2 regions of the Jeotgalibacillus aurantiacus genome follow, and region 1 is predicted to be linked to the other one. Evidence: riboswitches for the same ligand, from Rfam matches in the RefSeq annotation. Region 1 holds a riboswitch; the other holds the start of a gene.
The links. A riboswitch is a leader RNA that binds a small molecule or an ion and turns the genes downstream of it on or off. The one in region 1 is predicted to bind FMN.
Positions count from the first base shown of each region.

Region 2: it holds a riboswitch for FMN, as region 1 does, so the genes downstream of both, H7968_RS03185 (ECF transporter S component) here and ribD (bifunctional diaminohydroxyphosphoribosylaminopyrimidine deaminase/5-amino-6-(5-phosphoribosylamino)uracil reductase RibD) in region 1, are expected to answer to the same signal.

Region 1 is NZ_JACNMS010000002.1:299,182-307,093, forward strand. It holds gene H7968_RS06295 (GNAT family N-acetyltransferase) at 1-55, opposite strand, end outside; gene H7968_RS06300 (amidohydrolase) at 426-1,550, opposite strand; FMN riboswitch at 1,697-1,834, shown strand; gene ribD (bifunctional diaminohydroxyphosphoribosylaminopyrimidine deaminase/5-amino-6-(5-phosphoribosylamino)uracil reductase RibD) at 1,954-3,045, shown strand; gene ribE (riboflavin synthase) at 3,047-3,694, shown strand; gene H7968_RS06315 (bifunctional 3,4-dihydroxy-2-butanone-4-phosphate synthase/GTP cyclohydrolase II) at 3,707-4,900, shown strand; gene ribH (6,7-dimethyl-8-ribityllumazine synthase) at 4,913-5,383, shown strand; gene H7968_RS06325 (NCS2 family permease) at 5,578-6,870, shown strand; gene H7968_RS06330 (EAL and HDOD domain-containing protein) at 7,045-7,912, shown strand, end outside.
Region 2 is NZ_JACNMS010000001.1:672,338-680,249, reverse strand. It holds gene pepT (peptidase T) at 1-157, opposite strand, end outside; gene H7968_RS03185 (ECF transporter S component) at 817-1,395, opposite strand; FMN riboswitch at 1,536-1,670, opposite strand; gene H7968_RS03180 (S9 family peptidase) at 1,940-3,724, shown strand; gene H7968_RS03175 (right-handed parallel beta-helix repeat-containing protein) at 4,158-6,257, shown strand; gene H7968_RS03170 (hypothetical protein) at 6,402-6,539, shown strand; gene H7968_RS03165 (hypothetical protein) at 6,609-6,971, shown strand; gene H7968_RS03160 (YveK family protein) at 7,333-7,912, shown strand, end outside.

The sequences.
Region 1 (7,912 bases):
GCGACATCAGTTCAAAAAGCGCTTGGCTTTCATGAACTTCCCGCTTTTTAATCATGGTTTTACCCCTCCTCAAAAGGGCAGTATCCAGTCAGGATCTGCGAACACCACCCTCGAAATTTTTCATAACGTACATAAAAAATTTCGGGGTGGGAATCGAACCCACTAGGACCAGTTAAAAAGCTGGTGGCGCACCATTTGCCTTCCCTCCATTAAAGACTCTCTTAACAGTCTCATGGCATCATTGTATTGTAAACTTGTTCAGTTCGTTCTACATATTTGCATATAAATCATACAAAATTTTTTTCTTTTTGACTATAGTTTTTTTGCACGATTTTTGTCTTTTTTTCGTAAATTTTTTGCGGATAAATTGTTATCCTTCAAAAATGCTTTTTCCATTATTGCGGAAAAGTAATGTTGCAGTTGTTTTATTCTGCCTGGTAAACCATTTTTCCTTTAATCATTGTAAAAACAGGTTTTGCCATGAAGTGAAGCGGGTGCTGGCTCCACAGGACAAGATCAGCTTCTTTTCCGATCTCAATACTTCCCACAAGGTGATCAATACCAAGATTTTTCGCAGGGCCAAGCGTCACTGCTTTAAGCGCAGCTTCAATTGGCAAACCTTCTCTCACTGCAATGGCAGCACAAACATTTAAATACTGAATCGGTGTATAAGGGTGGTCCGTTGTAATAGAAATATCAATTCCCGCATCAGCAAGGATCTGATACGTTTTCCAGGACTTATTTTTCAGCTCAACCTTTGATTTTCTTGTAAAAGTAGGGCCGATACAGACCTGTGCTCCTGATCTCTTAACCTCCTCAGTAATTAAATGGCCTTCCGTACAATGTTCAATTCTGAGGTCTAAATTGAACTCTTCAGCCAGCCGGATTGCTGAGACAATATCATCTGCACGGTGAGCATGGATTCGCACCGGAATTTCGCGTTTTAAAGCTTTTTGCAGGGAAGTCAGCCTGAGATCATTCGTCTGATCAAAATGTTTTGCGTGATGGAACTGTTCTCTTAACATTCCCATGATCCCCATTCTTGTGATGGAATCATTTGACCCGTTAGAATGCATCCGTTTAGGGTTTTCCCCAAGCGCCATTTTTAATCCTGATGTATCGTTTACAATCATGGACTGAACGGTTTTGCCGCTTGTTTTAATAATAGCTGTTATGCCGCCGATCACATTGGCACTTCCCGGCAGTACATTCACCGTTGTTACGCCATGGGATCTTGCATTGAAAAAACCTTCATCCAGTGGATAAACACCATCAATCGCTCTGATATGAGGAGTCATCGGTTCTATAGATTCATTTGCGTCATTACCGGCCCAGCCGGTTCCTTCATCATATAATCCAAGATGAGTGTGAACGTCAATCAATCCAGGTGTCAGATGGTATCCCGAACAGTCATAGACGGTAAAATCATCTTCTTTTTGAATTTCTTCAGCAATCTTCGTAATGATTCCATCTTCAACTAAGACATCTCCATATTGAATCATTGGTGATGTAATAGGGTAGACTAATGCATCTTTTAACAACAGTTTCATTTTTATGCCCTCCGCACGTCTTTTAGAATAGTTTACTTGAAAGACAGAGCCGCGAAAAGTCAGTCATGAAATAAAATAACTGAAATAAATCTCATTCCTTTACAAAATGCTTATGAATCAGACATAATAAAGAAACAGTTCAATATCGAACCTTTCGGGGCAGGGTGAAATTCCCTACCGGCGGTGATGGGCGATTATTGTCCTCAGTCCGTGACCCGGTGCTACCGGTGGATTTGGTGAAATTCCAAAGCCGACAGTTAAAGTCTGGATGGGAGAAAGGAACATGCGTTTTTCAGAACTAAGTATCTGAAACGCTTATTTGAGTATGCTCAAGACTCCCATCTTTTTAAAAAGGGGGTCTTTTTTATTATTTTAAAGACCGTTGTTCGGGAGGTGTAAGGGTATGCATGAAAAGTGGATGAAAATGGCGATCAGTATGGCTGAAGCGCTTCAGGGACAGACATCTCCCAACCCCACAGTAGGCAGTGTTGTTGTTAAGAATGGCAGAGTTATCGGAATGGGGGCTCATTTGAAAGCTGGTGAAGGGCATGCGGAAGTGAACGCGCTCAGGCAGGCCGGTGATCAGGCGGAAGGAGCGACCATTTACGTCACACTTGAGCCTTGCTCACATTACGGTAAGACACCACCATGCGCAGAGCTGATTATTGAGAGTAAACTCAGTACGGTCGTCATAGGAAGTAAAGATCCAAATCCGCAGGTAAGTGGAAAAGGGATTAAAAAACTCAGGGATGCCGGAATAGAAGTCATCACCGGGATATGTGAGGAAGAAACGGATAAACTGAATGAATTTTTCTTTTTCTCAATGAAAAAGAGAAGACCCTTTGTCACGCTGAAAACTGCCGTCTCACTTGATGGCAAAACGGCCACTAAAAAGGGAAACAGCAGGTGGATTACCGGTTCATTGGCCAGAGAGGATGTGCATAAGGACCGTCATTTGCATGATGCAATTTTGGTCGGAGTAAATACAGTCAAAAAGGATGACCCGTCACTTACTGTCAGGCTTACCGGTGGAGGTGTATCCCCGGTTAGGGTCGTGCTCGATCATCACTTGAGTACGCCGGAACATGCAAAGCTGATTCAGGGAAGCAGTGCAAACACGCTGATCATCTGCAGTTCAGATGCGCCTATTAAGAAGGAAAAACAGTTGACAGCTTATCCTCATGTGAGTGTCGTACGTTTACATGAACCCTCGATTTCGATCAGCAGGGTCATGGAGGTGCTCCACGGTATGCAGATTCATTCAGTATATGTTGAAGGTGGAGCCAATGTTCACACATCCTTCCTCGAATCCGGTTTTGCTGATCGTGTGATTACGTACATTGCACCTAAAATCATTACAGGTGAAGAAGCGTTAACAACATTTGCAGGTGTTGGCATTGAACATATGAACCAGGCTTATGAGCTGGAGTTTGAAAATGTGATAAAACTGGGCCCTGACCTTAAAATTACAGCAGTATTAAAGGAGACCGAATAAGATGTTTACAGGTCTGATTGAAGAGATTGGAACAATTAAGAACATAAAAAAAGGTGCAAAATCAATGGTTTTAACCATTAATTGTTCAAAGATACTTGAGGATGCGAAACTTGGTGACAGCATTTCGATCAATGGCGTCTGCCTGACAGTCACGAGTTTTTCTGATCAGTATTTTACAGCTGATGTAATGCCTGAGACCATGAAATCGACCACACTCCACCAGTTGAAAACCGGATCAAGAGTAAATCTTGAACGGGCAATGGCAGCGAACGGCCGGTTCGGCGGTCACTTTGTATCAGGTCATATTGACGGAACCGGGACGATTTCGAGCATAGAAAAAGTTGATAATGCGCTCTATATTTACATTCAGGCACCTGAGCATCTGATGAAATACTTTATGATGAAAGGCTCGGTTTCGGTTGACGGAACATCGTTAACGATTTTTGATGTAAAGGAATCAGCGTTCATGATTTCGCTCATTCCACAAACAGCTGAAGAATCAATCGTTGCGTCAAAAAAGCCTGGTGACCTTGTAAATATTGAATGTGATATGATTGCAAAATATATTCAGAATTTAATGAACCCTGCTGAAACGCCGCAGAAAAAAGGAATAGACGAGGCGTTTTTAAGAAATAACGGGTATATGTGAGGGGGCAGCTAAATGTTTAATACGATTGAAGAAGCCATTGAGGACTTGAAAAATGGAAAGCCGGTCATTGTTGTGGATGATGAAGACCGTGAAAACGAAGGAGATTTTATCGGTTTGTCAGAAATGGCAACACCTGAAATGATTAACTTTATGATTACGGAAGGCAGAGGTCTGGTATGTGTACCGGTCACAGAAGAGCGAGCAAATGAATTGCAGCTCAAGCCAATGACAGATACGAATACAGATGCCCACGGTACTGCATTTACAGTCAGCGTTGATCACAAGGAGACAACAACGGGGATCAGCGCGCCTGAAAGAGCTTTGACGGTACGGGAGCTGATTAACCCAGCTGCAAATCCGGCTGATTTTAAGCGTCCGGGTCACATCTTTCCGCTGGTAGCCAAAAAAGGCGGCGTATTAAAACGCGCCGGACATACAGAGGCTGCTGTTGATCTGGCTGTCCTGTCTGGCGCTAAACCATCCGGCGTTATTTGTGAGATCATTAATGAAGACGGGACAATGGCACGCGTTCCGGAGCTGAAAAAAATCGCCGAGAAATTCGATTTAAAAATGATCACGATTGAAGACCTGATTTCATACCGGAGAAATAAAGAACAGCTCGTGAAAAAAGAAGTTGAAACGTCGATGCCAACAGAATTCGGGGAATTCAAAGCAGTGGCTTACACTGAAATCTTAACCGGACAGGAGCATGTCGCTTTAGTAAAAGGTGAGATCTCACCTGACAAACCGGTGCTTGTCCGCGTTCATTCCGAATGCCTGACAGGTGACGTTTTCGGATCAAACCGCTGTGACTGCGGTCCCCAGCTGTATGCTGCTCTATCTCAGATAGAACGCGAAGGTAACGGGATTTTACTGTATATGAGACAGGAAGGCCGTGGAATTGGTCTAGTCAACAAACTGAAAGCATATAAGCTTCAGGAAGAAGGGCTGGATACGGTAGAAGCCAACCATCGTCTCGGATTCGCAGCTGACCTGCGTGATTATGGAATCGGGGCACAAATTCTAAAGGATTTAGGTGTGACAAAAATGCGGCTCTTAACGAATAATCCGCGTAAAATCGCCGGTGTTAAAGGTTACGGCCTTGAAGTGACGGAGAGAGTTGCCATTCAGATGCCGACAAAAGAGCAAAACGCTAAATATCTTGAAACGAAAAAAACAAAGCTCGGACATATGCTTAACTTATAGGAGGAATACAGGATGAAAAAAGTTTTTGAAGGACATTTATCAGGATCAGGATTAAAGGTTGCGATCGTTGTCAGCCGATTTAATGAATTTATCACAGGGAAATTACTTAGCGGCGCAGAGGATGCACTGAAACGACACGGTGTAGAAGAAGCGGATGTTTCTGTAGCATGGGTACCTGGTGTTTTTGAAATCCCTGTCGTAGCCCAGCGCCTTGCCCGTTCAGGTAAATACGATGCTGTCATCACACTTGGAACAGTGATCAGAGGTGCAACGCCTCACTTTGAATATGTGAGTAATGAAGTGTCAAAAGGCGTTGCCAAAATTGCGCTTGATGAAAGCATGCCTGTTATTTTCGGTGTATTAACAACAGATACCATTGAGCAGGCAATTGAACGTGCAGGTACAAAAGCAGGAAATAAAGGCTGGGAAGCAGCAACGGCTGCGATTGAAATGGCAAGTCTGTTTAAGAGAATGGATGTATAACGGAAAAAATAATTAATATGAAGATTAGCGCAGGTATCATCCTTTTGCTTAAGGATGATACTCGCGTTTTTTTGCGTTAAATACATTAAAATTAATGACAAGACCTTTAGTTTTTCGTATACTTAACACTTGTGGCTCGCCGGTTTCCGGTATGAGCGGGTAGGGAGAGGGCGCTTGCAAAGGCAGGCTTTTATATGAAAAGTACAGGAGGAATTTTTAAGTTAGACCAGCATGATACGACTGTGAAAAAGGAGGTATCTGCTGGCGTTGTCGGCTTCTTTACAATCGTTTATATTGTAGCCGTTAACGCACTCATTTTATCCGAATCAGGAATGCCATTTGAAGGTGCCGTGATTGCAACGATTGCAGTAAGTGCGCTCGGTTGTATTTTAATGGCCTTTATCGGAAATGCGCCGATTATTCTTGTTCCGGGAATGGGAATCAACGCGATGTTCACATATACCCTTGTGAACGCCATGGGCTTTACCTGGCAGGAAGCATTAGCCATTGTAACGGTATCCGGACTGCTGTTCATCATTGTGGCCTTCACAAAGCTGTCTGATGTATTAAACACGGCTATTCCACAGATTCTGAAGGATGCGATTACAGTAGGACTCGGCTTTTTCCTGTTAATGATTGGTCTTGAGAAAGGATCACTCATTACACAGGGAAATAATGCACTATTAGCCATCGGACATTTCAATGAACCGGAAGCGCTGGCAACGATTATAACATTACTGGTGGCTTTGATCCTGTTCGTTAAGAACGTACCCGGTCACTTTTTATGGACCATTTTAACGGGAACTATTCTTTCTTTTGTCTTTTCCATCGTTCCCGAAAATGCTTCCAATCAAGCCTTGACAGCGGATTCCATTGTATGGTTCCAAATGTCATTTGACAGCTGGCTTGAGATTCCGTTTTGGATTGGCGTTTTCTCGTTAACGATGGTATTGGTTTTTGAAAACATCGGTCTGGTTCACGGACACGTATCGTTTATCAAAAAACCTGAAAAATATGAGGGTGCACTGAGGGCAAATGCCATTTCAGCATTCAGCTCCGGTCTGATCGGATCCAGCCCGACGGTTTCAACGGTTGAGTCCACGGCTGCTATGGCTGCCGGTGGAAGAACTGGGCTGACATCGCTGACAACCGGCGTTCTGTTTATCGTATCTGCAGCATTTATTCCGTATATGGGATATATACCAGACCATGCGATCGCACCGATTTTAATTATTATCGGAATCCTGATGATCCAGCAGATGCGTCATATGAAATTGGATGATTTTACTGAATCTGTACCTGCTATTTTACTGATCGTGATGATTCCGTTTACGTATAGCATTGCAGATGGGATTGCAATTGGTTTTATTATGTATCCGTTCTTAAAATTCATGACGGGCAAATGGAGAGAAGTCAGCATGCCGCTGCTTATTATCTCGATCCTGTTCTTATTATATTTTGTTGTTCATTTTATTCCTTTTCTTTAATGAATCGCCTGATCAAAGGATTGGCTCGTGCCAGGTCTTTGATCAGGCTTTTTTTATTTCAGAAAAACCAAATATGCTTTTTATCACACTTTTACAGCCGAAAAACATATACTTTAGACTCAAATCTTGGTATTATAAGGAATATAATAACTTAAAAGTATTGAGGGTGAGCGGATGGAAGTTTTCGTAGCCAGACAGCCGATTTTCACTGACACCGAGGAAGTATACGGATATGAGCTTCTGTATCGTAACAGCAAGAGCGGGATGTATCCGAATATTAATGGGGATCAGGCGACTGCTGAAGTGATCATTAACAGTTTAATGAATATCGGCATGGATTCTTTAACAGGAGGAAAACCGTGCTTTATTAATTTTACAGAAAATCTTTTAATGCAAAAACTTCCGGAGTATTTTCATCCGAGAGACGTTATTGTAGAAGTTCTTGAAACCGTAACACCGAGTAAAGAAATAACTAAAATTTGCAGAGCATTGAAGTTGCAGGGATATAAAATCGCCCTTGATGATTTTGTGCTGGATCATAATAATGTTCACGCAAAAGAGCTTCTTTATTTGTGTGACTTTATTAAGGTTGACTTTTTATCTACAACACGTGCTGAACGCTATCGTATAGAAGTGATGGCAGAACATCTGCACAAGCAGCTGCTGGCTGAAAAAATCGAGACACGCGAAGAGTACGAAGAGGCCCGGAAAGCCGGGTATACTCTGTTTCAGGGATATTTCTTCAGTCGTCCCGTGACGCTGTCTTCCTACGATGTACCGCCGTCTCTTTTATCTTATTACAGTCTTCTTAAGGACCTTGCGCATACTGAACCGAATATCGAAAAGATTTCCCAGATTATTGAACAGGACCTTTCATTATCTTATAAGCTTTTAAAGTTGATCAATTCACCTGCTTTCAGACCCGCTAACAAAATCTATTCTGTCAGACAGGCCATCGTGCTGCTGGGTTTACTTGAAATTCAGCGGTGGATCTATGTGCTTGCACTTCGTGAACAGGTTGGCGAGAGCAACCCGCTGTCTA
Region 2 (7,912 bases), on a different contig from region 1:
CCTCTACTTCCTCCATCCCAATATCCTTTAACTCATTTTCAAGTAAGCGCAGCAGATCCCACTGCTTTTCAGTTGATGGTGTGGTGGCAGATGCGGCATTGGATTGTGTATCGATTTTTGCATATGTAATTAAACGGTCCATTAATTCATGTTTCATGATTTGTTCCTCCTGTAGTGAGTACTGAGTTCTTCATTTTTAGTATATCATTTTCGGGGATGGATCAGTAAAGATGGGGATACTGAGAAGAATGACAAACCGGGCTGGGACGCGTCCTAAACTTTTCTTGATGTCTAGCTGCGGCGACTAGCCCCTCGAGGTCATAAGTCAAAGCTGAACGAGGGCAAAGGTCAGCCCTCTTGTCATCTTCGCCTTATGCTGATCGGGGCTGGACGAGTCGCCTCAGCTTTTCCGAGGCCGCGCAGTGAGCCAGCTATGCTGCACACAGCTGTCGCTTCACTGCCGCTGGAATCTGTGGATACGGCCCAGCCTTATAACGACTTTATTAGGCAAAAACTGTACAAATAGCTTTTATATGATGGCAGGTTGATAGTTGATTAAATTAGAGCAAGAATGTGCGGGAAATCGGTTAGTGTTGGCGAAAAATGTATAGGTCTATTTACACTAAACTGACGAATTTCCCCAGGAACTCACGAAAGTGTGATGTAACCTCATGAACTCGGCTCATAACCTCACAAACCCCACAGCTAACCTCACAAACTACCCGTACAACCTCACGAATTCCGCCGCCGCGCTCATCCTCCCCAACAAAAAATCCGGAATACGCCTGTTAAACGCGTGTTCCGGATCTGATAACGTTAGGTTATTTCAGGATGAAGCTGATTTTGCTTAATCCATGGTCTTAATTTGACGAATATTGGTATAAATAAAGCAGAAACGAATGCTGCTTTAATCAGGTTAAACGGGATAATCGCGCCAAGTGTTGTTGAAAGTTTTACGGTTGGGTCAAGCATGAAGTCCATGCCGAAAAACCATGCGTATGCCGGAAGAATTAAGAAATAATTCAGAACTGCCAGTAGGGTAACCATCAGTAATGTTCCGGAAATGAGTCCTTTTGCGAGTGCGCCTTTTGTTTTGCGTTTATGATAGAAAAAAGCTACCGGCAGGATGAATGCACAGCCTGCGATAAAGTTAGAAAGTTCCCCGATCGGGATGCCGCTGCCGCGGAATAAATAATAAAGAATGTTTTTCAGTGCTTCCACGATGACTCCTGCCATTGGCGAAAACAACAGTGCTGCTAAAAGTGCAGGTACGTCGCTGAAGTCAATTTTTAGGAAATCCGGTAAAAACGGAAGCGGAAAATTGAGCAGCATCAGCACAAATGCGATGGCGCTGAACATCGAAAGCTTTACGAGTAATTGCGTGTTTTTTAACATGAGTAGCTCCTGTCCTCGTCCCACTTACAGAAGTTTTAGCAATGAATCGTACACAAATAAACCCTGCATGACTGGCGCGGTCAGCAGGGAGAATGTAGCACGAAATAAAGGTCACGTTATACACGCGTCCCATTCATTGCCTCCATCTTCTCCCATCCAGACTATACTGTCGGCCTCCGGTTTTCACGGAGTCAGCAAATAGCTCCCTATTCGCTCGCGGGCTCAATCTAAGATTTACCGCCGGTCGGGAATTACACCCTGCCCTGAAGATGGAACGATATTAAATTTTAGTAGGACTTCAGTATACCGTAAAATGAATGGTGATTCAATATTTATGTTTGTGAGCTTGGTTAGTGGGTTTGTGAGGTGCAGAAGGAATTCGTGAGTTTAAAGAGAAAGTATATGAGTTCAGCAATGACTTTCGTGAGCTTCCAGTCACAGTTCGTCATTTTAGTGAAAATATACCCACCTGCCAAAAGGATTTTCTGACTCAAAAGTCGAATATTACGGAGAACGAAACAAACTTCGAGGAGGCTTTTATTATATGATTCAATTCAAGCAGCCGGATGTAGAAAACTTTTTTCAAACATTCGGTATTCAGTCATTTGCAGTCAACAAGGACGAAACACAGCTCGTATTCAGTACAAACCTGAATGGTAAATATAATTTATGGGCGATGGACCTGCCCGACACTTTCCCATACCCGCTCAGCTTTCATAATCAGAGCTGCTCTGAAATCACTTTTGATCCGAAAAGCCGATTCCTGCTTGCTGTCATCGATCAGGATGGCGATGAAAACGGTCAGGTGTATGCTTTGCCAACATCAGGAGGCAGTCTTGAGCCGCTTAGACAATATGAAGGTGCCAGACATATGGGGCTTCGCCTGTCAAAGGATGGCGAAAAACTGTATTACACTTCTACAAAAGATGACTCAACGTATCTGAAGTCATATGAATACAATTTAAATGACGGGACAGAAACGATTATTCAACACGGCAAGGGAGCGTCTACTCATTTAACGGCGAAAAGCCCTGATGAACAGACGTTTGCTTATGTGAAACATTATGCCAATACATACGTTCTCGCTTTTATTAAAAAAGGGGAACAGGAAGTGATGCTGACGCCGAAAACAGATAAGCAGCATACGGTTTCAGGGATTGAGTTCGTATCGGATAATATAATCTATTTTACAACTGATTTTGATGAAGATTTTTCATATCTGGCACGCTTTGATGTTGATAATGAGACGTTTGAAAAGGTGACTGGTGTTGAACAGGAAGGCTTTGACCGGGTGATTTTTGATAAAGTGACAAATTCCCTTTACATCACTGCTGAAAAAGGTGTGCGGGACAAGCTGTATCAATACAGTCTCGATACTGAAACGCTTAAGGAAGTTGAAATTCCCACTTCTGAGATCGCGGGCCTGAAGGTAGCGGAGTCAGGGAATCTTTATCTGATGGGACGAACGGCTGTGAGACCGCCTAATCTCTATGTGAGAGATGAGAACGGCTGGAAGCAGCTGACGAATTATAATGTTCCGGGTGTAAAGGAAGAGGAGCTGGTGGAGCCGGAGCTATTTACGTACAAATCGTTTGATGGTCTGGAAATTGAAGCGCAGCTGTTTAAAGCTAAGCCTGATAAAGACAATGGGCACGTTATTTTATGGCCGCACGGAGGTCCGCAGGCTGCAGAACGTGCAACATTCCGTTCGCTGTTCCAATTCCTTGTGTACAGGGGGTACAGCATTTTTACACCAAATTTCCGTGGATCCACAGGCTACGGACTGGCGTTCTCTAAAATGGTGGAAGGCGACTGGGGACATGGTCCGCGTCTTGATAACATGGAAGGGCTCGAATTTTTATTTAAAGAAGGACTGGCCGACCGCGATAAAGTACTGTTAATGGGCGGCAGCTACGGCGGCTATATGGCACTTCTATTACACGGCCGTCATGCAGATTATTTTAAAGCGGTTGTGGATATTTTCGGTCCGTGCAACTTATTCAGCTTTATTGAATCGGTTCCCGAGCACTGGAAGCCGGTGATGAAGCAGTGGGTAGGGGATCCTGTAGAGGATAAAGAAAAGCTGACAGAGGATTCACCAATTCAGTATCTCGATACGATGACAAAGCCAATGTTCGTCATCCAGGGTGCTAAAGATCCGCGCGTTGTAAAAGCTGAGTCAGATCAGATCGTAGAAGCGCTGAGGGCAAAGGGCCGAGACGTGAAATATCTGGTGCTTGAGGATGAGGGACACGGGTTCTCTAAAAAGGCGAATGAGATGAAGGTGTATGAGGAAGTGCTGGCGTTTTTTGATGGGTTTATTTCATAATGAAAAAAATGCTTTGGGTATTGGTTCAATACTCAGAGCATTTTTCAATTTTCAAGGGTGTATAGACTATAAAAAATGGAAAAACTGAATAAAGAGGCATTATTTGTACACAATAATAATCTCAATTCTTTCAAACGCACGATATTTAAGAAATCATTTGAAAAGTCTTTGTTAAAGGCAAAAATAATTTTCTATTGGATAACTATCTCGAATTCAAAATAATTAATCGGAAAAATTCACTATAAAAGAATAATTAATAGTCACATGTTCTTTTTTAATTACATATATATGTATAATTAATAATAATAAAATACCATTTAAAAGACTTCAAAATGTGTATTTGTCACCTTTTTTACTGCTCTTTTATTCGATACTGTAATAGTAATAAATGTTTGCAGGTCGGTCACGGCATTTTTTAAAAAGGAGAGCGAAGATGAAAATTAAATTATTTGTAGCCATGATGATTTGTGCGATTGCAGCTGCATTTCCAATTGCTGCATCAGCTGAAGGTCTTGTGTCTTCAGTTGAAGAGAAGGTCTACACATTAACGGACCGTGAAAAGAGCAGATGGGGAATCAACGATAATCGTTCTAACCCTGTTGAAACAACTGCCGGATGGAATAAGGCTTTAAAGTGGGCCGCTGAGCAGGGGTATACTACATTTCGTGTAGAAGATGGGCATTATTTAATAGCAAAGGGAACACGGGAGCATGATCCGGTTGCCAGAATCAATATGGTTGGCAATATGAAATTATCTCTTGATAAAGATGTTATTCTTGAAAAAGAAACGAATCGATGGGAGACCTATAGCCTTCTGTATGTCGGCAACATCGAAAATGTCATTATTGAAGGTGGACAATTTTTAGGAGATCGTGAAACCCACAATTATGACGTGACAGGTGAAGGGTTACTTGGCACACATGAGTGGGGAAATGGTATTAACTTAAAGGGTTCTGAAAATGTCATTATCAATAATGTAAAGATGAAAAATTTTGCTGGAGACTCTATTGAAGTTGGTGGATATACAGTAGGAGGTTACTACATTAAAGGGAGTATGCTTGAAAAAGGCTCTTACAATGATCAGGGCCAGCCTATAGCTCAAAATGGTAAAGTCCGTACAAATAATCGCTCAGTGACCGATTTAAAACAGAGTAAATATCAGGGAACAGAATTATTTATGTGGCTGCCCCAAGGAGTCAGAACAAATTATTTTGATATTTATTACTACAATGCAGATGGAACATTTATCAGCTCTCAAAAGAAGCTGAAGTTCTTTACAGGATTGCTTGAAATTCCTGAAGAGGCAGCTTATTATCACCTTGTCATGGATGCAGATGATCCGTCCAAGGTGAATATAAATGCAATGCATCTTGAAAGAAGTACAAATGTGACCATCCAAAACTCTGATCTCGGCTATAGCAGAAGACAGGGAATCAGTGTCGTTGGCGGAGAAAATGTGACCGTAAGAAACAATCATATACATCACGTCAAGGGAACGGCGCCACAAAGTGGAATCGATTTAGAGGGTGGTTATTTCCTAAACCATGATGTCACCATTGCAGAAAATTACTTTTCAGATAACGCAGGTTATGACGTGATATTATTTGATGGCAATACAGCTGTAGTTGAAAATAATGTCATGGCGTCAAAAGCAATCGGGTTGGCAATTTCAAAGCCTTTTGATTACGCCACCATTAGAAATAATGAATTTAATCATGCAACGATAACGGTAGTGGGGAACAATGCAGATTTCTATCAAAATATAATTGAAAACAGTCGAGTTGGTTTCAGTGGCGAAGCCATTACGTTTAAAGATAATGAACTTTACAATACACCAGTCAGTCTGGATAACAAAAAGCCTTTTACAGTCAAGATGGAGAATCTATTCATAGAAAATAGTCCAATATATATTGGCAGTAATCCAGTGAATCTCAGTCAGGTCACTTTAAAAGGTGAGAAATCCGCAATTACTGGACCAGGAAATGATCAAAATATTTACAAAAACTTAAAGGTTGAAAATTACACAAACCTCTCATTACCAAAAGGTCAATATCAAACATGTTCATTTACTTCAGGAAATGGTAGTGCGGTGGGAATCAGTCAAGAAGGAAACTACTCTATTCAAGATTGTAGCTTTACTTCCGATAGCAACGTTTTATCCATTAAAGGGTCACCTTCCGTAGCCATTTCAAATAGCCGATTCAACGTTAACAAGAACATTGGTTACGGTGCTTCATTTTACGTGCTCGGAGCGAAAAAGCTATCTATCAATGATTCTGTAATTTCAGCGAAAAATAATACGGTTACACATACTCCAATCATGAAGTTTGGTCCATATGGCTCTCCAGCTCCGACGAAAATATTTGATGTCAGTATGAAAAACGTTCAGATTCAAGGTAATCCAGCGAATGCTAGTGCAGTTACCGGTCTTGATACGAAAAATGCCGGAACAGATGCTCCAGCGTATCGATTGGAAAATGTCAAAGTAGAAAATGCCCTGGTGAAACTTCACTCAAAACATCAGATCCAGTAAAATAAGCAACTTAAAGAAGTCAGGTAGAAATATCTGGCTTTTTTGAGCTATTCCAAGTGTGATGTCATTTGACATTATTTTAAAATATATGGTAAATTTACATAGTTCTTTATAAAGAACAACCTGAGTGCGAGGAGGGTTACCATGAAAGAAAAATGGCATTCGCTGCATCTGGAGAACTTGGACGTTTCATTGAAAATGAACTTTTTTGATTATGGTGGGGGAGATCATGGTGGAAAAGATGATGACTGTGAGGATGATGTATCCGGAGCGTCATCATAGAATGTAAATGAGCAAGAATCGGCTGAAGGGTATGCTCCTTCAGCTTTTTCTAACAAGAAGTGATCTGATATGTTTAAGCACGTTTCAACAATGGAGGAAGGAAAAATATTTAAAGATATCTGGGAGCATACAATTAATAAGAATCATTGGCTCGATGCCCCCTATCGTAAAGAGTCTATCCGTTATTTAATATATGATCGTAAATACAAAAAGCCCATTGGCACAGTTGAATTTACTCCTGCATCAATTATACCAATCGAAACCTTATCCAAGCGGTACAGAACAGACAATATTCAAATAGAGACATTATGGGAAGTGGATCGATTATCTCTATTACGAGATTATCAGAGAAAAGGTAAAATGACATATATTTTTATCAGATATTCCGTGAACACTATCAAACATACTTTCCGGAAGGCTATATCGGCTTAATGGAGAACAAATTTTTTCATCGTGCAAAACGATTTCTAGGAGAAGATTTAAAGGTAACAGGATCAACCTGGATGGTCCGACAACAAAACTGGTTCCTGTGTATTTCCCTGTCAGATCGGTAGCCGGTACTAAAAGAAATGTGTACCTTATAAAGATTTATTTTTATTCCTTAAACACACAATATAAAAAATTTATTCTCCACTGGTCAGGAGTTAAAAAAGCAAAAAAAACAGGTTGACATGTTCTTTATAAAGAACTAAAATAAAGAAGACACTTGAATTATTTTTTAAAACAAAAGTCCCTGTTCCTCGCATAGGGATCTTATTTTTACACTGCATGTTCTTTATAAAGAATAAAATGAATGAAGAGGGTGAACACAGTGAAAGGCAAAGGAGTAAGTTCCTATACGCCAGGATCCAGAGATATAAACTTAATGGAATATGTAAAAGTGATTAAGAAAAGGTTAATCCTCATTTTACTCTTAACAATTTTGTTAGGTGGAATGGCTTACTACTATAATAATTTGACTTATTCACCAATGTTTCAAACATCAACGAGGGTTATTTTGACGTCTCCTGATGTTCCTATGGAAACTTTAATGGTGATGTTAAAAGACCCTACAGTTATGACTCAGGTTGCTCTAGATATTGGAATTGAACGTTCTCCTCAGGCACTCGCTTCTCAGGTGACAGTTGAAAGATTAGAGGAATCTCAGGTTGTCAGTATAACAGTAGCAGATTCTGATCCTCAGATTGCTGCAGACATTGCCAATGCAACAGCTTTGAATTTCAAAGAAGAAGCAAGAAGCATTCTCGCGTATGAAGGCGTTCAACTACTTACAGAAGCAATGCCAAATTTTAATCCAGTTAATCCTTTGAGTAACCGATTCGTTTATTTGGCTGCAGCAGCGGGTCTTGCACTTGGAATCGGTTTAGCCTTCT